DNA from 3 places in the Paenibacillus hamazuiensis genome. Region 2 is predicted to be linked to each of the others. Evidence: a T-box and tRNA genes for the amino acid it is inferred to sense, from the RefSeq annotation. Region 2 holds a T-box; the other regions hold tRNA genes.
What was found. The T-box of region 2 lies ahead of MYS68_RS19355 (valine--tRNA ligase). A T-box ahead of a tRNA ligase gene usually reads a tRNA of that ligase, here a tRNA-Val.

Region 1 (6,665 bases), 1.1 Mb from region 2:
TCTCAAGCTGCCAAGAAAAGCCTCTAGCCAGGGAGAAGGTGCCCGTACCGCAAACCGACACAGGTAGGCGAGAAGAGAATTCTAAGGCGCGCGGAAGAACTCTCGTTAAGGAACTCGGCAAAATGACCCCGTAACTTCGGGAGAAGGGGTGCCCCGGTAAGGTGAATAGCCGGAGGGGGCCGCAGTGAAAAGGCCCAAGCGACTGTTTAGCAAAAACACAGGTCTGTGCGAAGCCGCAAGGCGAAGTATACGGGCTGACGCCTGCCCGGTGCTGGAAGGTTAAGGGGAGCGGTAAGGTGCAAACCGAAGCTGTGAACCGAAGCCCCAGTAAACGGCGGCCGTAACTATAACGGTCCTAAGGTAGCGAAATTCCTTGTCAGGTAAATTCTGACCCGCACGAATGGCGTAACGACTTGGGCGCTGTCTCGACGAGAGATCCGGTGAAATTTTAATACCTGTGAAGATGCAGGTTACCCGCGACAAGACGGAAAGACCCCATGGAGCTTTACTGCAGCTTGATATTGGACTTTGGTACGATCTGTACAGGATAGGTGGGAGCCTTTGAAGCATGAGCGCCAGCTTGTGTGGAGGCGACGTTGGGATACCACCCTGATCGTATCGGAGTTCTAACCTGGTACCCTGATCGGGTATGGGGACAGTGTCAGGTGGGCAGTTTGACTGGGGCGGTCGCCTCCTAAAGAGTAACGGAGGCGCCCCAAGGTTCCCTCAGAATGGTTGGAAATCATTCGAAGAGTGCAAAGGCAGAAGGGAGCTTGACTGCGAGACAAACAGGTCGAGCAGGGACGAAAGTCGGGCTTAGTGATCCGGTGGTACCGAATGGAAGGGCCATCGCTCAACGGATAAAAGCTACCCTGGGGATAACAGGCTTATCTCCCCCAAGAGTCCACATCGACGGGGAGGTTTGGCACCTCGATGTCGGCTCATCGCATCCTGGGGCTGAAGTAGGTCCCAAGGGTTGGGCTGTTCGCCCATTAAAGCGGTACGCGAGCTGGGTTCAGAACGTCGTGAGACAGTTCGGTCCCTATCTGTCGCGGGCGTAGGAAATTTGAGAGGAGCTGTCCTTAGTACGAGAGGACCGGGATGGACGTACCGCTGGTGTACCAGTTGTCTCGCCAGAGGCACGGCTGGATAGCCAAGTACGGAAGGGATAAGCGCTGAAAGCATCTAAGCGTGAAGCCCCCCTCAAGATGAGATTTCCCAGTATGTAAGACCCCTTGTAGACGACGAGGTAGATAGGTTCGGGGTGGAAGCGCGGCAACGTGTGGAGCTGACGAATACTAATCGGTCGAGGGCTTAACCATATTACCCAAGAAAGTGAAGCGAAGCGTTGTAGCTTATGCCGATTACTTTCTCGGGGCCCAAAAGGATAAATTCTAAAGCGTAACTTGAAGTGATTCGCATCTAGTTTTCAGGGAGCAAGATGCTCCCGAAGCGAGTTTTGTTTAAGACAAAACTCATGTTTGGTGACGATGGCGGAGGGGAACCACGCGTACCCATCCCGAACACGACCGTTAAGCCCTCCAGCGCCGATGGTACTTAGACCGCAGGGTCTTGGGAGAGTAGGACGTCGCCAAGCAGCCCAAAGCACGTTCGACCTTCGCAGGTCGAGTACATGTGAGAGTCGAACGTTGCAAAAAAGGCAATATTAACTAAATATTCCCCGATAGCTCAGTCGGTAGAGCACTCGACTGTTAATCGAGTTGTCACAGGTTCGAGTCCTGTTCGGGGAGCCATGGAGAGGTGTCCGAGTTGGCCGAAGGAGCACGATTGGAAATCGTGTAGGCGTCACAAGCGTCTCGAGGGTTCGAATCCCTCTCTCTCCGCCACTATTTATTACGGCCCGTTGGTCAAGGGGTTAAGACACCTCCCTTTCACGGAGGTAACAGGGGTTCGAATCCCCTACGGGTCATTTAGTCTCCGCATATTTTTACGGAGACTCCACTATGGAGGCTTAGCTCAGCTGGGAGAGCATCTGCCTTACAAGCAGAGGGTCGGCGGTTCGATCCCGTCAGCCTCCACCATATATGATATTTAATCGACGCGGGGTGGAGCAGCCCGGTAGCTCGTCGGGCTCATAACCCGAAGGCCGCAGGTTCAAATCCTGCCCCCGCAACCAACTTTTCTATCGCGGAGCCGTGGTGTAGAGGCCTAACATGCCTGCCTGTCACGCAGGAGACCGCGGGTTCGAATCCCGTCGGCTCCGCCATTTAACATCTCGTAAGGGATGAGAACCCAATGTTTTCAGGGTTCGATGAAGTATATTAGCATGGCTCGGTAGCTCAGTCGGTAGAGCAGAGGACTGAAAATCCTCGTGTCGGCGGTTCGATTCCGTCCCGAGCCACCATTTTTCGTTGTAAGTTAGCCGCTGTAGCTCAATTGGTAGAGCAACTGACTTGTAATCAGTAGGTTGGGGGTTCAAGTCCTCTCGGCGGCACCATTGGTAATTTGGAGGCTTAGCGAAGTGGCCAAACGCAGCAGACTGTAAATCTGTTCTCGTACGAGTTCGGTGGTTCGAATCCATCAGCCTCCACCACTTTTTAATCTCATAGGGGCATAGTTTAAAGGTAGAACAAAGGTCTCCAAAACCTTTGGTGTGGGTTCGATTCCTGCTGCCCCTGCCAATCAATATGGCGGTCGTGGCGAAGTGGCTAACGCATCGGATTGTGGCTCCGACATTCGAGGGTTCAATTCCCTTCGATCGCCCCATTTTTTTATAAATCGTTGGGGATTAGCCAAGCGGTAAGGCAACGGACTTTGACTCCGTCATGCCTAGGTTCGAATCCTAGATCCCCAGTGTATACTAATGCGGAAGTGGCTCAGGGGTAGAGCATCGCCTTGCCAAGGCGAGGGTCGCGGGTTCGAATCCCGTCTTCCGCTCCAAGGCGCCATAGCCAAGTGGTAAGGCAGAGCTCTGCAAAAGCTTTACCCCCAGTTCGAATCTGGGTGGCGCCTCCATTTTTTTAGCCGGAGTGGCGGAATCGGCAGACGCACAGGACTTAAAATCCTGCGGTAGGTGACTACCGTACCAGTTCAAGTCTGGTCTTCGGCACCACTCAACGACAACATGTGCCCTTAGCTCAGCCGGATAGAGCGTTTGACTACGAATCAAAAGGTCAGGAGTTCGAATCTCTTAGGGCACGCCATTTTTTTTTTGATCTTTAATTTCATAAGCCGGTGTGGCGGAATTGGCAGACGCGCGCGACTCAAAATCGTGAGGGAAACCGTGGGGGTTCGAGTCCCTTCACCGGCATCGAATGAAAATCGAGTAGGCCCATGAATGAATTCATGGGCCTCTCACAGAACCGGACGTGCGGGTCATCGCATCCGGCTCCTCCGCGCTTATCCCCGCTGGGGATGATGTTCATTATAGATGTCTACGAGAAAAACGAGACCTCTTTCTCTGAACCAATCGTTTGGCATTGCAACACTGGCTGGCTTGGATAGCGAGCTTCTCCATGCGAACATACGCATCTTGGGAAGCTCTCCCCTCCACTTATTCTTTCTTAGTGCCCTGTAGAAGTTCTTCGGCTTTTTCCAGCTCCGCAACTGTACCATCCGGAGCCTTCTCCTTATCCATGCATCGTACTCTCTCATCAGACTTCCTACGTTGCCCCAGCCAAAATAGCTACCCCATCCACGTAAATATGGATTCAACTTCTTTCGGATCAGCTGTTCCACATTCACCGTTTGGTTCCGCCGCGTAATTGCTTTCACGCGTTCTTTAAATTTCTGTTTGGCTTTCGAGGATGGAGTAACCCAAAATCCCGGTTTAAACTCATGACCTAGGAACATAAAGGACTGTTCCAAGTTGTTCACGATCTTGGTTTTCTCCGGGTGTACTTTGAGCCCAAGCTCTTGTTCCAGTAGACGAATAACACCTTGGAGTACCCTCTCTGCCCCCTTTTGGGATTTGCAGCAGATCACAAAATCATCGGCGTACCGTGTTATACGGTGCTTCCGTTCAGTCATGAGCTTATCCAGCGGGTTTAGGTAGATATTCGCCAAAAGCGGACTAATAACCCCACCCTGTGGACTTCCTTGCTCGTTCAGGTGAAAACTTCCGTTCTCCATGACTCCGGACTTTAAGAAGCTTTCTATGAGCTTTAGGACACTACCATCCACCACTTCTTCCTTGACGGCCTTAAGCAACTTGTCATGTGGAATGAGATCGAAATACGATTTCAGGTCGGCGTCGATCACATAAACGTATCCATCCATGAGATCTTTCCGAATGTTCTCCAGCGCCATGTGTGCACTGCGTCCCGGGCGAAACCCAAAACTACACTCCATAAATGTCGCCTCGTAAATCGGTTCGAGGATTCGGCGGGTCGCCGCCTGTACTACGCGATCGCGAATTGCGGGTATCCCGAGCGGCCTTTGACCCCCATTTTCCTTGGAAATGTACATGCGCCTGACCGGCATCGGCTTGTATGCCTTCGCCCGCAGCTCCTGCTGAAGCGTTCTTAAGTTACGCTCCAGTTCACTCTCGAATACCTTTATGGTCACTCCGTCTACTCCCGCTGCTCCCCGGTTGCGCTTGACCTCCCGGAATGCCTCCTCAAGGTTCGGCATCGCCCATATCTTGTCGATGAGGCTGTGCCATCTGCGTTTTCTCGGGACTTCTACTCCCTCACGAAAGCCTACCTCTCCTTTTCCTTCCTTCATGTCTCGTGTTCCTTCCCTTTCAGTTTCCGGACGTATAGCTAATCTTTCAGCCTTTCCGGTTCCCCTTCGGTACTCCGCCCCAGACGGCCTACCCTTTTGTTCAGCCCCGGCTCTTCGCTCTTCTTGGCTCCCCGGCTTCTGTCTGGCACATGACGGCTTCCTAGGTGGTTATGCTTTTCTTCCACGGTTCCGGGCTTCGCACCAAGTCTTTGCCTTTTGGGTCTAAGCTTGCACCGACAACGTTGGTGTCGGTTCACTTGCCATTGCGGCTTTTCCGGCAAGCTTTCTCACTACTATCCCTTCGTATGACTGCTCACCATCCATCATTCTGTCTTAGCCCTATAAGCCTTGAAAAGAGTTTACCGCTATGCGGAAGACGATAAGCCCTCCTTGGGTCACGTCATCGTCTTTCCCCCGAATCCAGTCCTCCTAACTTTCGAAGCCTATGGTGGTATAGGACGTCCCCTTCTCTTGCAGGGTTATCCGGCTTCGCCAGCCAACATGGTTCATGCCGCCTGTTCCGGGTTTTGCCTTCTGATCCTCCGCACCCTCCCTTACGGCCAGAGCACTACCAGTCGGCTATGCGCTTCCGCCACCCCGCGGTGCGCTCGGGACTTTCACCCGTTAGTACGATGCGCTGCCAAGCGCACAAGACCGCAAAGGATATCGGATATCCTTTGCGGTCTTTTCCGCTTATAAGATTCAGAAAGCATAATTTTGATCTTTCAAGAAAAGCTTCCGTTTAGACCCGAGTATCTTAGCTTTTCCTACAAGCGAAAACCGGACAGCTGCTGCTCGGCGATTTGCACCATGCGGCGGACCATATGTCCCCCGATAGCGCCGGTATCGCGAGTGGCCATGTAACCGTAGTATCCGTCCTGCGGCACTTGAATGCCTAACTCCTGGGCGACTTCAAACTTCAATTGCTCCATGGCTCTTGTCGCTTGCTGAACGACCAGTTGGTTGCTCGAACGACTTTGACCACGTCCCATATTGATTTCACCTCCTGAAGTAGTTGCATTCTTATTATGGTTGGATGTTTTCCAAAATATGCATTCCCGTCCCCTATTTTCCTGATAAACCGCAGGCTGCTCCATGGTACAATGGAATGCGGGGGAATGTCTATGATTATCGCACCGATGATGCTCGAAAGTGCCGAAAATCCGTTTGACGCAAGAGATTATATATTCGAGCCGAAAGTGGAAGGACTCCGCGTGATATTAACCCGAACGGAGATAGAGACCAGATTGTTATCGCATAAAAAATATGAAGTCACTCGATTGTTCCCGGAACTTCACTGCGTCCCCGTTGAAGGGAATGTCATCCTGGATGGGGTCGTGTGCCGTATAGACCCGGAAAGCGGCTTTTATGACGGTGCTCCAGTTGCGGAAAGAATGCGCTTTAGCAAAAGAAAGCAGATAGAGGCGGCAGTCCGCAACTGTCCTGTGATCTTTACCGTTTTCGATGTTCTTTCCTATAAAGACAGGGATTTACGAAAGCTGCCGCTTATGAAAAGAAAATCGATTTTGGAGTCGATTTTAACGGAAAATGAATTTTTTCAAAAAATATCTTATATCGAGAACGAAAGAGATCTGGTTTATAGCGCTATGTTTAACCGCGAACCGGAAGGCTTGATCGCTAAAAGAAAAGACAGCAGGTATGTAGGAAGAAGGTCCCACGATTGGGTGCATTTGATCAGCCCGGAGACAAAGGCCAAATCCATACTTCCAGTCGTTTTGAAAAATGAAGATGAGGTTTTTGACCCGACGGCTTGATCGATTGAGCTGTCATCATGGTATTCAGTCCGATATCGGCTTCTGCCTGCTGCAGCGGCCACGGCAGGTGAAGTATATCCCCCCGCACAACTTCCCTCTTACGATTTGTCGTATACAGACAGTATCGCTCGGTAAGCCAATATTCCCATGATCCCTGCGAGGCATAAAAAACGGGAGAAACAGGTTTATATCGTCCTTCGAATG
Region 2 (8,004 bases):
TTTGTGCTTGCGCGTCCGGCTTCGGCGTAGGCGTAGGGGCAGGCGTCGACGTCGGGGCGGGCGTCGGCTGCGCGCCTGCCGCCGGTGCTCCAGCGCCGCTGCTTGTCCCGCCGCTCGGCGGCGGGCTGCCCGGCCCGATCGACGACGGCAGCGTCCCCGCGCCGCCGCTGTTCGGCGCGGCCGTTCCGCCTGCCGCGCCGGTGCCGGTCCCGCCGCTGCCTGCCGGCTGCCCGGCCGGAGCCTGGGCGCCACTGCCGCCGCCGGCAGGAGCGCCTCCCTGAGCCGGCTTCGTCGGCTCAGGCGAAGCTGTCCCGCCGGTCGTCCCGGCGGCGGGTTTGCTGCCCGAGCCGGCGGGCTCGCCGCCCTTCGGCTCGGAAGCGCCGCCCGGCTTCGCCGCGCCGCCGGTTTCTCCCGGCTTCGTCCCGGTGCCGTTCTCGCCGCTTTTCGGCGTCTCGGTTTTGCCGGGAGCCTCCGTCTTCGCACCGGACGATTCCGGCTTTTCCCCTGCCGGCGTATCGTTTTTTGCCGCCGGCGGGTTTTTCGCCTGGTTGGCTTTAAGCTGCGCTTGTTCCCTCAGGAAATCCGGATGGTCATAGGCACCGCCCGGATCGATTTTCGTGACGTTGTCCCATACCCGCGGCGCATGCACATCTTCCGGATGATCGTAGACGAGGAATGCCGAAGGCAGACGGCGTTCGCCGTAGCGGCTGGAAGGCTTGGTAACCACATCGCCGTTCACGACGAGCTCGGACGATGCGCCGCCGTCCAAAAATCCGGCGTTAATGCAGCCTTCCTCCAGCAGCAGGTCCTGAATCTCTTTGAGCGTCGCGCCTACGCTGTGAGCCTGCCGGCCGTCGACGACGACGAAGATGACCGTTCCGTCGGCCTTTTGTCCGACCGCGGTCCGCGGTCCGCGGCCCCAGCCGCCGTCGCCGCTTGTGATGAGCGGTTTGCCGTTGGCAATGACGCGGGGGTAAAACATAGCCGCCTCCGAGACGCCCAGTTCGCGCAGCTGGAATATATCATACTTGCCGATAACCAGCGTACCTTCCTTCGTAAAACCGACAGTATGCTGCGGCACGCTTCCGTCCTGGTCGGTATAGATCACATCGCCGCCGGCGATAATGGGGCCGATTGGCGCAAAGCCGTTGCCAAGTCCGTCCGGATCGACGAAGCCGCCGGCATTGACGCCGGCTACCGCGCCGGTCCGCTGCACCATGGACGAAATTTTTTCGCCTTCGCCCGGCTTCGACGGGGTCATGATTTTGATCGTCGTAGGATCGTAGACGTACATCTTTTTCCCTTTCCAGAACGGGCCGGAGATGTCTTCGACCTTGATCAGCTCGTCGATCGTGCGGTTTTTGCGGTTTTTGTTTTTGCCTGCAATCTGGATCATTCCGAGATCCTGCTTCTCCGCCGCCGCCAAATCGTAAGATGCCTGCAGCTTGCGGACCATGTAATCCCGCTGTTCCGCGCCCACGAATATCCACGCCCAGTCGCGGTGCTGCGTCGAGATGACGGTCTCGGCCAAAAACTCGCGAATGTTTGCCCCGCTCGGGGTTAAAAATAGAAAGCTCGACGTCAAAAACGTCAAAACCGATACGATCCATAGCAGCTTTTTGAACCAGCTCCAATGGCGGAACAGGTTTTTTGTCGATTGTAAAAATTCAATTGCCGTACTCAATGGATTCCTCTCCCACTTGAAAAAATAGCACTATCCTTAATTCTAGCACATGTAGATTTGATTTAGTAGTCTGCGAGAATGGAACGGACCTATAAGATTATGCCATTTGCATCCTTGAGCGGTATTGGTAAAATGTGCAGTAGGAACGACGCAGAGAGCGAGGGATCCGCAGCTGATGAACAGATACAATTTTTACGGAATTCCGATGGAGGTTTATTTGATGGCGGGGCTGTTTGCCGCCGCTTTGGCCGTTATCGTTTATTTCGCCTACAGGGAGGCCGCCGCGCCGGGGACACGCAGGAAAGATGCCGGAGGCAAGCGATGAGCGGCATTTCATGGAGCCGCAAAGGGGAGTGGCTGGAGCTCAGCGCGTTATCCGGCGTGCGAATGCCGGCCAAGCTGCTCGGCAAGCTGAAGGCGCAGGGCGGCGTCGTGGAACGGTCCGGACGGGTGCTGCTGCGGCTGTTCCCGGATGAGCCGCTACATTGTATGCCGCAGTGGGCGGATATAGAAGTGCTGTATGAGGACGATTTTTGTCTTGTCGTCCACAAACCGGCAGGCATGAAGGTGCATCCGACGGAAGCCGGGGAAGGCGGCACGCTCGATCACGCCGTAGCGTTTCACTACGAGAGCACCGGCCAGGCGTGCCGGGTGCGCCACATTCACCGGCTCGATGAAGATACGACAGGACCCGTGTTGTATGCGAAAAACGAATGGGCCCAGCTGCTGCTTGACGAAGCGATGCGTGAGAAAAAGATCGGCCGCGCTTATGCAGCGGTCGTTCATGGCCGGCCGGATCCTCCGCAGGGCACCGTCGACGCTCCGATCGGCAAAGATCGGCATCACCGCTCGAGAAGACGCGTGTCCGCATCGGGCGACCCGGCCATTACCCATTACGAGCTGGTCGCTTCTTATAAAAATGCTTCTCTGGTGCGCCTGACGCTCAAAACCGGGCGCACTCACCAAATCCGCGTGCATATGAGTTATTTGGGCCATCCGCTGGTCGGCGACGAGCTTTACGGAGGCAGGCCGGACGGGATCGCCAGGCAGGCGCTGCACGGCGAAACGCTTTCCTTCGAGCATCCGCTGAGCGGAGAACGGCTTACCGTCCACGCGCCTTGGCCGGACGATTTCGCCCGTCTGGTCGAACGGTTTGAAAAAATGTAGTCATCGGATTCCTCCCGGAGCCATATACATGTAGAGGCAAACAAACCAGGATTTCATTCCATCTTGAAGGTATAGAATGATTCCGGGAGGGAGGACTTATGGTATCCGAACATCAGATGGGCTTAAGATTCGACATTTACGAACGCGTTCATTTGTCCGAGGGGGCACTAGGCATCAAAGAGCTGGACGAGGTGGAGCTCGTTCCGCATATCCAAGTGCTGTCTCAGGGTGAACAAGCTGTCCTTAGAGGAAATTTGCTGCTGAGCGGCAAATATGTAGACGAGCAGAACGGAGCGGGACGTACGCTTGAGCATCTGATTCCGGTTGAGATCACGCTGCCGATGAACCGGGTAGGGCGCGTGGAGGACATCTCCGTCGATATTGAAAATTTCGATGTCGATCTGCTTTCGACCCGCAGCTTGAACGTTACCGGCGTGCTGTCGCTGAACGGACTTGAGATTGCGCCGGCGGAGCCGCAAAGCTGGCGCGAACCCGAAGAGGAAATCGTCTTTGTGCACCAGGCGGAAGAGGCGCCGTTTACGGCCGAAGAAACGGTCGCGGAAGCGGAGCCCGCGGACCTGTTCAGGGCCGGGCGTGAGGAGGCGCAAACCCATGTGAGTCCGGCGCCGGAGCCCGTCGTGCAGTTGGCTGCGGATGAGCAGGAAACCGCGCAGGTCAGCGCGGCTGCGGAACCGGAGCAGGCGGAGGAGGAAGAAGCGGCTGCGGTTTTCGCCCAGGAGGAGCAAGAGGCTGAATCGGAGCCGGTTGCGGCACAGCCGGCAGCGGAAGTTCCGGAAAAAAAGGAGCTGAAGATCGCCTTCTCGGGCAAAGCGGACCCGGCGGAGGAAGATCCCGTGAAAACGCACGGGTTCAAAACGCTCATACATAACGCGCAGTCGTCGCTCGGCAACGCGCCGCGGCCGCCGGAGCAGCCCGAACCGCGGCCAGCCGCGCCGTCCTCCGACGCCCTGGAATGGAAAAAGCTGTTCCTGAGTTCTGTCCCCGACCAGCGGGAGTTCAAGAAGCTCCGCCTCGTCATTGTCCAAAAGGAACAGACGCTGGAGGAGATCGCCGGCAAATATAATATGAGCCCGCGCGAAATAGCGCTGTTCAACCGGCTTGGCGAACAGGAAGTGAAGCCAGGACAAATCGTATATCTTCCGAGATAAGCGTTCTCGCAGCAGCAGCTTACCCGGCCCCGTTAAGGGGACCGGGTTTTATTTTTCCTAAAATACCTTCAGCAAAAAGCCCAGATAGGCAAGAAACAAAACGAACAAAATAAAGACGTCCAGGCCGTTCGGCAGCAGCAGCGTTCGGACGAACTGTACGCATATAAGCGGAAACAGGACGCCGCGCACGGTGTACCTGATGTTGTACCACCATCTATTCATACCGGTCACTCCTTCAAATGACTTATACCCATTTGTATGAAATTTTTTATGCGAAAGTCCCTGTTTTCGGTTTATAAACGGGCCCTTTCTGGATATGATGAAGATATCAGTATTTTGGGCGGCTCCTGTCAGCCTGAACATATTGACTCACCCGTTCTTGTCGTTTATCATAGAAAAATAAAATATATGGATGAAAAACGTGGAAAGAGAGTAGTACGCAGCCAACCCTTCAGAGAGCGAAACCGCAGCGCTGGAAGGTTTCGTAGGATGTAACTGCCGAAGTCGCTCTGGAGTTGCGCATCTGGCTTTATCGGGCCGGATGCCGCCGGTTGCAGCCGTTATCTGTCTCAAGTGTCGTGCGGTGCGATAGGCCCGCGCGAAATAAAGGTGGTACCACGGAAGCGGATCCTTTCGTCCTTTGCGGCGAAAGGATATTTTTTTTGAGGTCATACTGACGATTTGAAGCGAAAGAGAGGGTTCATCATGGAAGAAATCAAAGACAAGCAATCATCCGTGTCGATGCCGACAACCTACGATCCGAAGGAAGCCGAGAAGAAGTGGTACGACTACTGGCTGAAAAACGAATTTTTCAAAGCGGGGCAGCGCAAGGATGCCGAGACGTATACGATCGTCATTCCTCCGCCGAATGTGACGGGTATGCTGCACATCGGCCATGCGCTCGACTGCACGCTGCAGGATATCATGATCCGCTTCAAGCGGATGCAGGGCTTTGACGCGCTGTGGCTGCCGGGCACCGACCATGCGGGCATCGCGACGCAAACGAAGGTCGAGCAGATGCTGCGCGAGGCGGACGGGACGACGAGATACGACCTCGGCCGCGAGAAATTCCTCGAGAAAGTATGGGAATGGAAGGAAAAGTATGCCGGAACGATCCACGAGCAGTGGGCCAAAATGGGCTTTTCCCTCGACTACTCGCGCGAGCGGTTTACGCTCGACGAAGGGCTGTCCAAGGCGGTCCGCGAAGTATTCGTGAAGCTGTATGAGAAAGGCCTCATTTACCGCGGCAAATATATCATCAACTGGGACCCGGCCGCTCGCACCGCGCTTTCCGACATCGAGGTCGAATACAAAGAGGTGCAGGGGGCGCTGTATCATTTGCAGTATCCTCTCAAGGACGGCAGCGGCTCGATCACCGTCGCCACGACGCGTCCGGAGACGATGCTCGGCGATACCGCCGTGGCCGTTCATCCGGAGGACGAGCGCTACAAGCATATGATCGGCAAAATGCTCGTGCTGCCGATCATCGGCCGCGAAATTCCGGTCGTTGCCGACGAATACGTGGAAAAAGAATTCGGGAGCGGCGCGGTGAAAATTACTCCGGCGCACGATCCGAACGACTTCGAGGTCGGCAAACGGCATAACCTTCCGCAGGTGCTCGTGATGGACGAATCCGGCACGATGAACGAAAATGCCGGGAAGTATCAGGGCATGGACCGTTTCGCCTGCCGCAAGCAGATCGTCGCCGATCTGAAGGAGCAGGGCGTGCTCGTCAAAATCGAGGAGCACGTGCACCAAGTCGGTCATAGCGAGCGCAGCGGCGCCGTTGTCGAGCCGTACTTGTCCACGCAGTGGTTCGTCAAGATGAAGCCGCTGGCGGAAAAAGCCGTTGAAGTGCAAAAAAGCGGCGCCGGAGTGAACTTTGTACCGGACCGCTTCGAGAAAATATATTTGCATTGGATGGAAAATACACGCGATTGGTGCATCTCCCGCCAGCTCTGGTGGGGCCACCGCATTCCGGCGTGGCATTGCGCCGATTGCGGCCAGCTCACCGTTTCCCGCGACGACGTGACGAAATGCTCGCATTGCTCCAGCGCGAACGTGCGTCAGGATAACGATGTGCTCGATACGTGGTTCAGCTCGGCATTGTGGCCGTTTTCCACGCTCGGCTGGCCGGAGCAGACGGAAGACATGAAGCGGTATTACCCGACCAGCTTGCTCGTGACCGGCTTCGATATTATCGGCTTCTGGGTATCGCGGATGATTTTCAGCGCGCTCGAGTTCACCGGGCAAATTCCGTTCAAGGATGTGCTGATCCACGGGCTTGTGCGCGATTCGGAAGGCCGCAAAATGTCGAAATCGCTCGGCAACGGCGTCGATCCGCTCGAGGTTATCGACAAATACGGCGCAGATGCGATGCGGTTCATGTTGTCCACCGGCTCCACGCCGGGGCAGGATTTGCGCTTCCGCTGGGAGCGGGTCGAGCAGGCGCGCAATTTTGCGAACAAGATTTGGAACGCGTCGCGTTTTGCGCTGATGAACCTCGAAGGCTTCACGGCGTCGGACATCGATTTGAGCGGCGAGCTCGGCACGGCGGACCGCTGGATTTTGCACCGTCTGAATGAGACGGTTCGCGATGTGACCCGTCTGATGGACAGCTACGAGTTTGGCGAAACCGGAAGGCTGCTGTATAACTTCATTTGGGACGATCTGTGCGATTGGTATATCGAGTTCGCCAAGCTGCGCTTGTACGGAACGGATGCCAAGGCGAAGAAGCAGACGCAGTCGGTGCTCGCGTATGTGCTTGACCGTACGCAGCGCTTGATCCATCCGTTCATGCCGTTTATTTCCGAGGAAATATGGCAGCATCTGCCTCATTCCGGCGAGACGATTACGCTGGCCGAGTGGCCGAAATACGAGGAGCGCTTCGAGGCGGCGGAATCCGTTCGCGAGATGGAGCTGCTGATGGACATCATCCGCAGCGTCCGCAACATTCGCGCGGAAGTAAACGTGCCGATGAGCAAAAAGGTCGAGCTGCAAATCAAGCCGGCCGGAGACGACGCGCTCGCCATCCTGCGCCGCAACGAAGAGTACGTGCAGCGCTTCTGCAACACATCGTCGCTGACGATCGATCTGTCGCTTGCTGCGCCGGAAAAAGCGATGACCGGCGTCGTCACCGGAGCGGAGCTGTACCTGCCGCTTGCAGGGCTGATCGACATCGCACAAGAGGTGGCCCGTCTCGAGAAGGAACTGAAAACGCTGAACGGAGAAGTCGAGCGGATCGAGAAAAAGCTGGCCAACGAAGGTTTTGTCGCGAAAGCGCCGGCCAAGGTTATCGAGGAAGAGAAGGCGAAGCTGGCCGACTATGCCGATAAAAGGGACAAAGTGACAGCCCGCCTTGCGGAGCTGCGAAGCTGATACAGAAGTCCGGTGAAAAATAGAGGAGTGGACGGAGTCGTGTTGGAGAAGCGTTAGCGGTCGCCTTTGTTCTCGGATTTCAACCGCCGAATGGCGTTTAGATTGAAGAAATCCGAGGACAAGGAAGACCGGAAACACGATCCGGGACACGCAGCGAATGTTTTCGCCGGACTTCTCAACCAAAATGACGGATAGAGCAAGGGAATGACCGGTTTTTGCGAACAGCGGCCGGCGTTCCCTTGCTCGCATCCTATTCGAAAGGAAGGATTGTCATGAGTGAGCAACAAGCGGCCGGCGCTCCTTTTCAGACTGCTCAGGAGGCGATCGATTGGATCGTGAACCTCGTTCCGTTCGGCATTCGGCCGGGGCTGAAGCGTATGGAGAAGCTGATGGAGCTGCTCGATCATCCCGAACGGAGACTGAGATTTATCCATGTAGCCGGTACGAACGGCAAAGGCTCCACATGCGCTTATTTGAGCGAAGTGATCCGTCAATGCGGTTATGACGTCGGTCTTTTTACATCGCCATATATCGAGAAATATTCGAACCGCATCAAGCTGAACGGACAAGACATCCCGGATGAGGATCTGCTTGCGATCGTCAACC
Region 3 (8,004 bases), 2.9 Mb from region 2:
ATCCCATCCGCCGAAAGCCTAAGGGTTCCTGAGGAAGGTTCGTCCGCTCAGGGTTAGTCGGGACCTAAGGCGAGGCCGAAAGGCGTAGTCGAAGGACAACAGGTCGAAATTCCTGTACCACCGTGAACCGTTATGAGCAATGGGGTGACGCAGAAGGGTAGTGACGCGGACTGATGGATGTCCGTCCAAGCAGTAAGGCTGGTGCGTAGGCAAATCCGCGCATCGATAAGGCTGAGCTGTGATGGGGAGGGAAACTTCGGGAGTACCGAAGGTCATGATCTCAAGCTGCCAAGAAAAGCCTCTAGCCAGGGAGAAGGTGCCCGTACCGCAAACCGACACAGGTAGGCGAGAAGAGAATTCTAAGGCGCGCGGAAGAACTCTCGTTAAGGAACTCGGCAAAATGACCCCGTAACTTCGGGAGAAGGGGTGCCCCGGTAAGGTGAATAGCCGGAGGGGGCCGCAGTGAAAAGGCCCAAGCGACTGTTTAGCAAAAACACAGGTCTGTGCGAAGCCGCAAGGCGAAGTATACGGGCTGACGCCTGCCCGGTGCTGGAAGGTTAAGGGGAGCGGTAAGGTGCAAACCGAAGCTGTGAACCGAAGCCCCAGTAAACGGCGGCCGTAACTATAACGGTCCTAAGGTAGCGAAATTCCTTGTCAGGTAAATTCTGACCCGCACGAATGGCGTAACGACTTGGGCGCTGTCTCGACGAGAGATCCGGTGAAATTTTAATACCTGTGAAGATGCAGGTTACCCGCGACAAGACGGAAAGACCCCATGGAGCTTTACTGCAGCTTGATATTGGACTTTGGTACGATCTGTACAGGATAGGTGGGAGCCTTTGAAGCATGAGCGCCAGCTTGTGTGGAGGCGACGTTGGGATACCACCCTGATCGTATCGGAGTTCTAACCTGGTACCCTGATCGGGTATGGGGACAGTGTCAGGTGGGCAGTTTGACTGGGGCGGTCGCCTCCTAAAGAGTAACGGAGGCGCCCCAAGGTTCCCTCAGAATGGTTGGAAATCATTCGAAGAGTGCAAAGGCAGAAGGGAGCTTGACTGCGAGACAAACAGGTCGAGCAGGGACGAAAGTCGGGCTTAGTGATCCGGTGGTACCGAATGGAAGGGCCATCGCTCAACGGATAAAAGCTACCCTGGGGATAACAGGCTTATCTCCCCCAAGAGTCCACATCGACGGGGAGGTTTGGCACCTCGATGTCGGCTCATCGCATCCTGGGGCTGAAGTAGGTCCCAAGGGTTGGGCTGTTCGCCCATTAAAGCGGTACGCGAGCTGGGTTCAGAACGTCGTGAGACAGTTCGGTCCCTATCTGTCGCGGGCGTAGGAAATTTGAGAGGAGCTGTCCTTAGTACGAGAGGACCGGGATGGACGTACCGCTGGTGTACCAGTTGTCTCGCCAGAGGCACGGCTGGATAGCCAAGTACGGAAGGGATAAGCGCTGAAAGCATCTAAGCGTGAAGCCCCCCTCAAGATGAGATTTCCCAGTATGTAAGACCCCTTGTAGACGACGAGGTAGATAGGTTCGGGGTGGAAGCGCGGTAACGTGTGGAGCTGACGAATACTAATCGGTCGAGGGCTTAACCAAAAGAAGTACCCAAAGGAATCTAACGCAGCACACTTGAAGTGATTCGCATCTAGTTTTCAGGGAGCAACACGCTTCCGAAGCGAGTTTTGATTAAGACAAAACTCATGTTTGGTGACGATGGCGGAGGGGAACCACGCGTACCCATCCCGAACACGACCGTTAAGCCCTCCAGCGCCGATGGTACTTAGACCGCAGGGTCTTGGGAGAGTAGGACGTCGCCAAGCAGGCAAGGTACGTTAGACCTTCAAAGATAGTACTGCGTAGGTCTAACATTCCAGTCAGACATGTAAGACTGACAGTCGAACGTTGTCTACGAGCGTTCCCCGATAGCTCAGTCGGTAGAGCACTCGACTGTTAATCGAGTTGTCACAGGTTCGAGTCCTGTTCGGGGAGCCATATTCACAATTGAGAAGCTTTGTTACGGTCATATTGGAGAGGTGTCCGAGTTGGCCGAAGGAGCACGATTGGAAATCGTGTAGGCGTCACAAGCGTCTCGAGGGTTCGAATCCCTCTCTCTCCGCCATTACATAGCTACTATTCATGGAGGCTTAGCTCAGCTGGGAGAGCATCTGCCTTACAAGCAGAGGGTCGGCGGTTCGATCCCGTCAGCCTCCACCATATATGATATTTAATCGACGCGGGGTGGAGCAGCCCGGTAGCTCGTCGGGCTCATAACCCGAAGGCCGCAGGTTCAAATCCTGCCCCCGCAACCAAATTTTCTTAACGCGGAGCCGTGGTGTAGAGGCCTAACATGCCTGCCTGTCACGCAGGAGACCGCGGGTTCGAATCCCGTCGGCTCCGCCATTTACTTGTCTACATGCCGTCGTAGCTCAGGGGTAGAGCAACGCACTCGTAATGCGTAGGCCGGAGGTTCAATTCCTCTCGACGGCACCAGAGTCACATGGAGGATTAGCGAAGTGGCCAAACGCAGCAGACTGTAAATCTGTTCTCTGACGAGTTCGGTGGTTCGAATCCATCATCCTCCACCAACATGGCGGTCGTGGCGAAGTGGCTAACGCATCGGATTGTGGCTCCGACATTCGAGGGTTCAATTCCCTTCGATCGCCCCATTTATATAATTCATTGGGGATTAGCCAAGCGGTAAGGCAACGGACTTTGACTCCGTCATGCCTAGGTTCGAATCCTAGATCCCCAGCCATTACATGAGCCATTAGCTCAGTCGGTAGAGCACCTGACTTTTAATCAGGGTGTCGTAGGTTCGAGTCCTACATGGCTCACTTTTAAAAATCTTATGCGGAAGTGGCTCAGGGGTAGAGCATCGCCTTGCCAAGGCGAGGGTCGCGGGTTCGAATCCCGTCTTCCGCTCCATTATGATTAAGCTAGGTAAGGGATGAAGAACCCGGTGTTTTAAGGGTTCGTCGGAGCGATACTTCGTTAGGGTTTGCTTCGCAGTCTCGGAGTGAAACGGAGAGTATCCCGTCTTCCGCTTCATTATGATTAAGCTAGGTAGGGATGAGAACCCGGTGTTTTAAGGGTTCGTCGGAATTGTCTAGCTGCATAAAAATTACCGCTTGCATAACATCAAGTACATCGCTTATATTATTAATTACGCGGAAGTGGCTCAGGGGTAGAGCATCGCCTTGCCAAGGCGAGGGTCGCGGGTTCGAATCCCGTCTTCCGCTCCATTATGATTAAGCTAAAAAGGGATGAGAACCCATTGTTTTCAGGGTTCGTCGGAGCGACACTTCGTTAGAAATCACTTCGCAGTCTCGGAGTGAAACGAAGAGTATCCCGTCTTCCGCTCCATTATTATAACTATGTGCCCTTAGCTCAGCCGGATAGAGCGTTTGACTACGAATCAAAAGGTCGGGAGTTCGAATCTCTCAGGGCACGCCATTTTAACTTTATACATTGTAATAAGCCGGTGTGGCGGAATTGGCAGACGCGCGCGACTCAAAATCGTGAGGGAAACCGTGGGGGTTCGAGTCCCTTCACCGGCACCATGCATATAACGGGACGTAGCTCAGCTTGGTAGAGCACCTGGTTTGGGACCAGGGGGTCGCATGTTCGAATCGTGTCGTCCCGACCATGATATACAATTCCATATGCGGGTGTAGTTCAATGGTAGAACTCCAGCCTTCCAAGCTGGTAGCGTGGGTTCGATTCCCATCACCCGCTCCATATTTGAAATGCGCACGTGTCTCAGTAGCTCAGTTGGATAGAGCAACGGCCTTCTAAGCCGTGTGTCGGGGGTTCGAATCCCTCCTGAGACGCTTCTGCTCAACATAGCCCGCTATAGCACGATTGGTAAGACATACGTGCGACATACGGATACATAACCGAACCTCCTACGCGTGACAGCTTAGGAGGTTTTCTTGCTTTATAGCATGACCGTGAAGGGCTTAGATTAAGATTGCCTATTCCTACTCCCCGACTTTCCTCCTTTCCAGCTTATCCCGAGTAAAATGAATCCATTCCCGGGCTGCGAACGACAAGTATCCTGTCCTGCGCCATGCGATGGCAAGCTGCCACGGGATCGAAGGGTTTGCAAACGAAACGGTATGTACGCGGCTAGGATCAAGCGATGCGCAGATCGTTTCCGGCAGCATGGCGATACCCAAGTCGGCCGAGACCATTTCGCTGATAAAATCCCACTGGGAGCTTTCGTACAGCACCTTCGGCTCAAACCCTGCAGCCTTGCAAGCCGATATAATGCGGTCGTGAAGGGCGAAGTCCTCGCGGAAGGAAATGAGCGGCTCATCGGCTAATTCCGCCAGCGCGACGTGATCCCTTTGGGCAAGCCGATGTGACGGGGGGACAACCAGTTTCAACTTTTCATCCACAAAAGGGAACCAATCCAATAATTCATTATGAATGGGCAGGAGAACTACGCCGACATCGAGATGTCCGGCTTCTACGGCAGCCTCAATCTTTTTGGCCCCGTCTTCCACCATGTCCAATTCGATGCCCGGATACTGTTTGCGAAACTGATTGATCACGTTCGGGAAAAAACGGGCGCCGACCATTGGTGGCAATCCGATGCGGATACGGCCTTTCTTCAGGTGCGTGAGATCATTTAGCTCCGCAGAGAGGCTTTCGAAAGACTGCAGGATATGTTTGGCGTGCGCTACAATAACTTGACCGGAGTCGGTGAGTTCAACCTGCCGTCCTTCGCGTATGAATACCTCAATGCCCAGCTCGTCTTCCAGGTTCCGTATCATTTTACTGATCGTCGGCTGCGAAATATGGAGGGCATTAGCGGCCTGAGTGAAGCTTTTGCAGCGAGCGACTTCCAACACATATTGCAGATGCCGGATATCCATTGCACTCATGCTCCTTACATAGATAAATGGAATGAAATCTATTCAATGTATTCATTTTACCTATAAAAGGAGCTGTTGTATACTTTCAATAGTGTAAGGGAGGGAAGCCGCATGAAAGCAATAGATCTTATTCGCCGGCTGGGGCAAATCGGCTTCTTTATTCTCGTTTCCAAGGGAATGAATGAGATCGTGTCACTGTTCCGGCTACCTATTCCGGGGAGCATCTTAGGGATGCTGCTTGTTTTTGTTTTACTTCTCGTGGGTATAATCCGGTTGGATTGGATCGACGCGGGAGCCAATTGGCTGCTCGCCGAAATGCTGTTATTTTTTATTCCTTCGGCGGTCGGAGTACTTCCTTATAAAAATCTGCTGCTGAGCAGCGGCCTGCAAATTGGCGCTGTCATCCTGGGGAGTACACTCATGGTTATGGTGTGCAGCGGCTATATCGCGCAAGGGATTACGAAATGGAAAGAAAGGAGGCCTTCGTGAGATGTTGGCCTTTTTATGTTTTGTTATGACCATTGCCATATATATCGCAGCGAAAAAGCTTTACCGCCGCTGGCCGCGGGTGTATTTGACGCCGCTTTTGACCGTGCCGGTTTTGGCCATTTTGCTGGTGGTCTTCTTTCGCATTCCTTTCGAAGCCTACACTTCGGGGACGAAATGGATCAGCGAGATGGTAGGACCCGCTACCGTCGCTTTGGCCGTACCGTTATATAAAAATATCGGTGTATTGAAGAAAAACGCTTTGACGATAAGTATCAGCGCAGGTTGCGGAGCCGTCGTGGCGTTCATGACTTCCGTCTGTATGTCGGAGTGGCTGAAGCTGAACGTTAAAATTATGGAAAGCATGGCGCCAAGATCGGCTACGACTCCGATCGCAATGTCCATTTCTGAAAATTTGGGGGGAATCCCGAGCATTACCGCGCTCTTTGTGATCATAACCGGTCTCTTAGGCATGGTGCTCGGGCCGCCGGTTGTCCGGATTTTTCGCATTACAAACGATGTGGCGCGAGGTGTGTTGTTCGGAACCAGCTCGCATAATGCGGGAACGGCCAAAGCGTTCGAGTTCGGTTCCGTTGCCGGGACGATTGCTTCCATCGCGATGGTGTTAACGGCGATGATAACGTTATGCGCTGCGCCGCTGCTAATGGTATTGCTGCGCTAAGAGCGTGCGACAAAAACGGCAGTCCGATAGGATGCCGTTCATGCCGATGATTTAACCGATCGAAGGGCGGTTCGGGGCGTGCTTGTCTTTATGGTAGGTCGGCATCGTGCTGGCGGCGATATTTTCTTCGGCTTGCTTGGATTCGTCAAACAACGATTGCATCTTCTGATCCATCGATTTATTTTTTCCTTTGGCCACGGTGAAACCCTCCTCAGATTTGGAATACAAAGCGATTATATTATTTGCCGGATGTGCCGGGACATGCATGACAAATTACTGGGGAAAGCTTGCGGCAGCGAGCATTTCCCTCCGTAAGTATGGCAAAATACCCGGAATTCGCTTATAATGTGAAGTGGTGTCTGTCGGGTTTAAACGTTTTAAACCTGGGGCAGCCAAAGAAATAACAACGTTATCCAGCGGCAGGACAAGCCAAACAGAAGGTTTCAGAGTAAGATATATATAAATGGAGGGTACGAACCATGAATTTTTTCGATTTAACGGGTAAAGTGGCATTAGTAACCGGCGGAGCCGTCGGTTTGGGCGGAGGAATTTCTTTGGGATTGGCGCAGGCTGGGGCCGATGTCGTCATCGTAACCAGCAATGACCGCAACCGGGATACGCAAAATAAAATCGAAGCCATGGGCCGCAAGGCACACACGGTCGTAGCGAACCTGATGGACGAGCAGGCGCTGCCGGGCGTCGTGGAGCAAGCGCTTCAGGCGATGGGTAAAATCGATATTCTCGTCAACAATGCGGGAATTATTCGCCGTACTCCTGCAGCGGATCATGCTGCGCAGGATTGGCATGACGTTTTGAACTTGAACCTCAATTCGGCGTTCTTTTTATCGCAGTTGGTCGGCCGCGAGATGATCAAGCAAGGCTCCGGCAAAATCATCAACATCGCTTCAATGCTGTCGTTCCAGGGCGGCATTAACGTTCCGGGTTATACGGCTTCGAAACATGCCATTGCCGGCGTGACCAAAGCTCTCGCGAACGAATGGGCGAGCAAAAACATCCAGGTCAACGCGATTGCCCCGGGTTATATGGAAACGGACAACACGGCGGCGCTTCGGGCGGATCAAGAGCGCAGCTCGCAAATTCTTGTGCGTATTCCGGCAAACCGCTGGGGCACTCCGGAAGATCTGCAGGGTCCGGTCATTTTCCTCGCATCGAGAGCATCCGATTATATGAGCGGCCACGTGCTTTGCGTGGACGGCGGCTGGATGTCCCGATAATCGCCAATTCAGCGGAAAACAGGTGAAAATCATGACACAACCTAATAACCATGCCGCATATCAGCCGGAGATTGTGACGTTTGGGGAAACGATGGCGTTGATGATGCCGAATGGCGGCAAAGGAATCGAATATTCCCCGCAGCTGCAAACGTTGTTCGGCGGTGCGGAGAGCAACGTAGCTATCGGCGTGGCCAGACTGGGGCACCGGGTAGGCTGGTTCAGCCGACTCGGTAAAGATCCTTTGGGCAATTATATTTTGAAAAAAATTCGCGGGGAAGGCGTGGACGTTTCGCGCGCTTCGCAGACAACGGAAGCGCCGACAGGTCTGATGCTACGCGAAGTGATTTCCGGTAAAACATCGGTATACTACTACCGCAAAGGCTCAGCAGCCAGCACGCTCGCTCCAGAGCATTTGGATGCGGAATACATCGGAGGAGCCCGCATCCTGCACGTAACGGGCATTACGCCGGCTCTGAGCGCATCGTGCCGCGCTGCGGCCAAGGAAGCGATTCGCATCGCCCGCGAGGCGGGAGTAAAAGTATGCTTCGACCCTAATCTGCGGCTCAAGTTATGGTCCTTGGATGAAGCCAGGGAAGTTTTGCTTGATCTGGCTGAAGAGGCCGATTATTTCCTGCCCGGCTTGGATGAGCTGAAGCTGCTCTACCAAACGGAAGACTTCGATCAGATAGTCGGCAGATTGAACAAGCTAAAGGCCGT

Region 1: it has a tRNA-Val gene. The T-box ahead of MYS68_RS19355 (valine--tRNA ligase) is inferred to sense a tRNA for this amino acid. The anticodon was not compared.
Region 3: it has a tRNA-Val gene. The T-box ahead of MYS68_RS19355 (valine--tRNA ligase) is inferred to sense a tRNA for this amino acid. The anticodon was not compared.

The regions. Positions count from the first base shown of each region.
Region 1 is NZ_JALRMO010000001.1:5,503,183-5,509,847, reverse strand. Features, by position in the region: rRNA gene MYS68_RS23990 (23S ribosomal RNA) at 1-1,322, shown strand, start outside; rRNA gene rrf (5S ribosomal RNA) at 1,481-1,597, shown strand; tRNA gene MYS68_RS23980 (tRNA-Asn) at 1,679-1,754, shown strand; tRNA gene MYS68_RS23975 (tRNA-Ser) at 1,756-1,847, shown strand; tRNA gene MYS68_RS23970 (tRNA-Glu) at 1,859-1,930, shown strand; tRNA gene MYS68_RS23965 (tRNA-Val) at 1,967-2,042, shown strand; tRNA gene MYS68_RS23960 (tRNA-Met) at 2,061-2,137, shown strand; tRNA gene MYS68_RS23955 (tRNA-Asp) at 2,151-2,227, shown strand; tRNA gene MYS68_RS23950 (tRNA-Phe) at 2,290-2,365, shown strand; tRNA gene MYS68_RS23945 (tRNA-Thr) at 2,383-2,458, shown strand; tRNA gene MYS68_RS23940 (tRNA-Tyr) at 2,469-2,554, shown strand; tRNA gene MYS68_RS23935 (tRNA-Trp) at 2,569-2,642, shown strand; tRNA gene MYS68_RS23930 (tRNA-His) at 2,652-2,727, shown strand; tRNA gene MYS68_RS23925 (tRNA-Gln) at 2,744-2,815, shown strand; tRNA gene MYS68_RS23920 (tRNA-Gly) at 2,827-2,901, shown strand; tRNA gene MYS68_RS23915 (tRNA-Cys) at 2,903-2,976, shown strand; tRNA gene MYS68_RS23910 (tRNA-Leu) at 2,985-3,073, shown strand; tRNA gene MYS68_RS23905 (tRNA-Arg) at 3,088-3,164, shown strand; tRNA gene MYS68_RS23900 (tRNA-Leu) at 3,192-3,271, shown strand; gene ltrA (group II intron reverse transcriptase/maturase) at 3,361-4,686, opposite strand; gene MYS68_RS23890 (alpha/beta-type small acid-soluble spore protein) at 5,454-5,678, opposite strand; gene MYS68_RS23885 (ATP-dependent DNA ligase) at 5,811-6,461, shown strand; gene MYS68_RS23880 (YqjF family protein) at 6,382-6,665, opposite strand, start outside.
Region 2 is NZ_JALRMO010000001.1:4,449,348-4,457,351, reverse strand. Features, by position in the region: gene MYS68_RS19380 (phosphodiester glycosidase family protein) at 1-1,684, opposite strand, end outside; gene MYS68_RS19375 (hypothetical protein) at 1,860-2,009, shown strand; gene MYS68_RS19370 (RluA family pseudouridine synthase) at 2,006-2,851, shown strand; gene MYS68_RS19365 (LysM peptidoglycan-binding domain-containing protein) at 2,950-4,020, shown strand; gene MYS68_RS19360 (hypothetical protein) at 4,078-4,242, opposite strand; T-box leader at 4,434-4,664, shown strand; gene MYS68_RS19355 (valine--tRNA ligase) at 4,726-7,398, shown strand; gene MYS68_RS19350 (bifunctional folylpolyglutamate synthase/dihydrofolate synthase) at 7,671-8,004, shown strand, end outside.
Region 3 is NZ_JALRMO010000001.1:7,382,869-7,390,872, forward strand. Features, by position in the region: rRNA gene MYS68_RS32505 (23S ribosomal RNA) at 1-1,600, shown strand, start outside; rRNA gene rrf (5S ribosomal RNA) at 1,708-1,824, shown strand; tRNA gene MYS68_RS32515 (tRNA-Asn) at 1,921-1,996, shown strand; tRNA gene MYS68_RS32520 (tRNA-Ser) at 2,032-2,123, shown strand; tRNA gene MYS68_RS32525 (tRNA-Val) at 2,143-2,218, shown strand; tRNA gene MYS68_RS32530 (tRNA-Met) at 2,237-2,313, shown strand; tRNA gene MYS68_RS32535 (tRNA-Asp) at 2,328-2,404, shown strand; tRNA gene MYS68_RS32540 (tRNA-Thr) at 2,420-2,494, shown strand; tRNA gene MYS68_RS32545 (tRNA-Tyr) at 2,504-2,589, shown strand; tRNA gene MYS68_RS32550 (tRNA-His) at 2,595-2,670, shown strand; tRNA gene MYS68_RS32555 (tRNA-Gln) at 2,685-2,759, shown strand; tRNA gene MYS68_RS32560 (tRNA-Lys) at 2,766-2,838, shown strand; tRNA gene MYS68_RS32565 (tRNA-Gly) at 2,855-2,929, shown strand; tRNA gene MYS68_RS32570 (tRNA-Gly) at 3,172-3,246, shown strand; tRNA gene MYS68_RS32575 (tRNA-Arg) at 3,381-3,457, shown strand; tRNA gene MYS68_RS32580 (tRNA-Leu) at 3,482-3,564, shown strand; tRNA gene MYS68_RS32585 (tRNA-Pro) at 3,574-3,650, shown strand; tRNA gene MYS68_RS32590 (tRNA-Gly) at 3,669-3,742, shown strand; tRNA gene MYS68_RS32595 (tRNA-Arg) at 3,761-3,834, shown strand; gene cidR (cidABC operon transcriptional activator CidR) at 3,985-4,884, opposite strand; gene MYS68_RS32605 (CidA/LrgA family protein) at 4,996-5,373, shown strand; gene MYS68_RS32610 (LrgB family protein) at 5,375-6,052, shown strand; gene MYS68_RS32615 (hypothetical protein) at 6,104-6,250, opposite strand; gene kduD (2-dehydro-3-deoxy-D-gluconate 5-dehydrogenase KduD) at 6,532-7,287, shown strand; gene MYS68_RS32625 (sugar kinase) at 7,319-8,004, shown strand, end outside.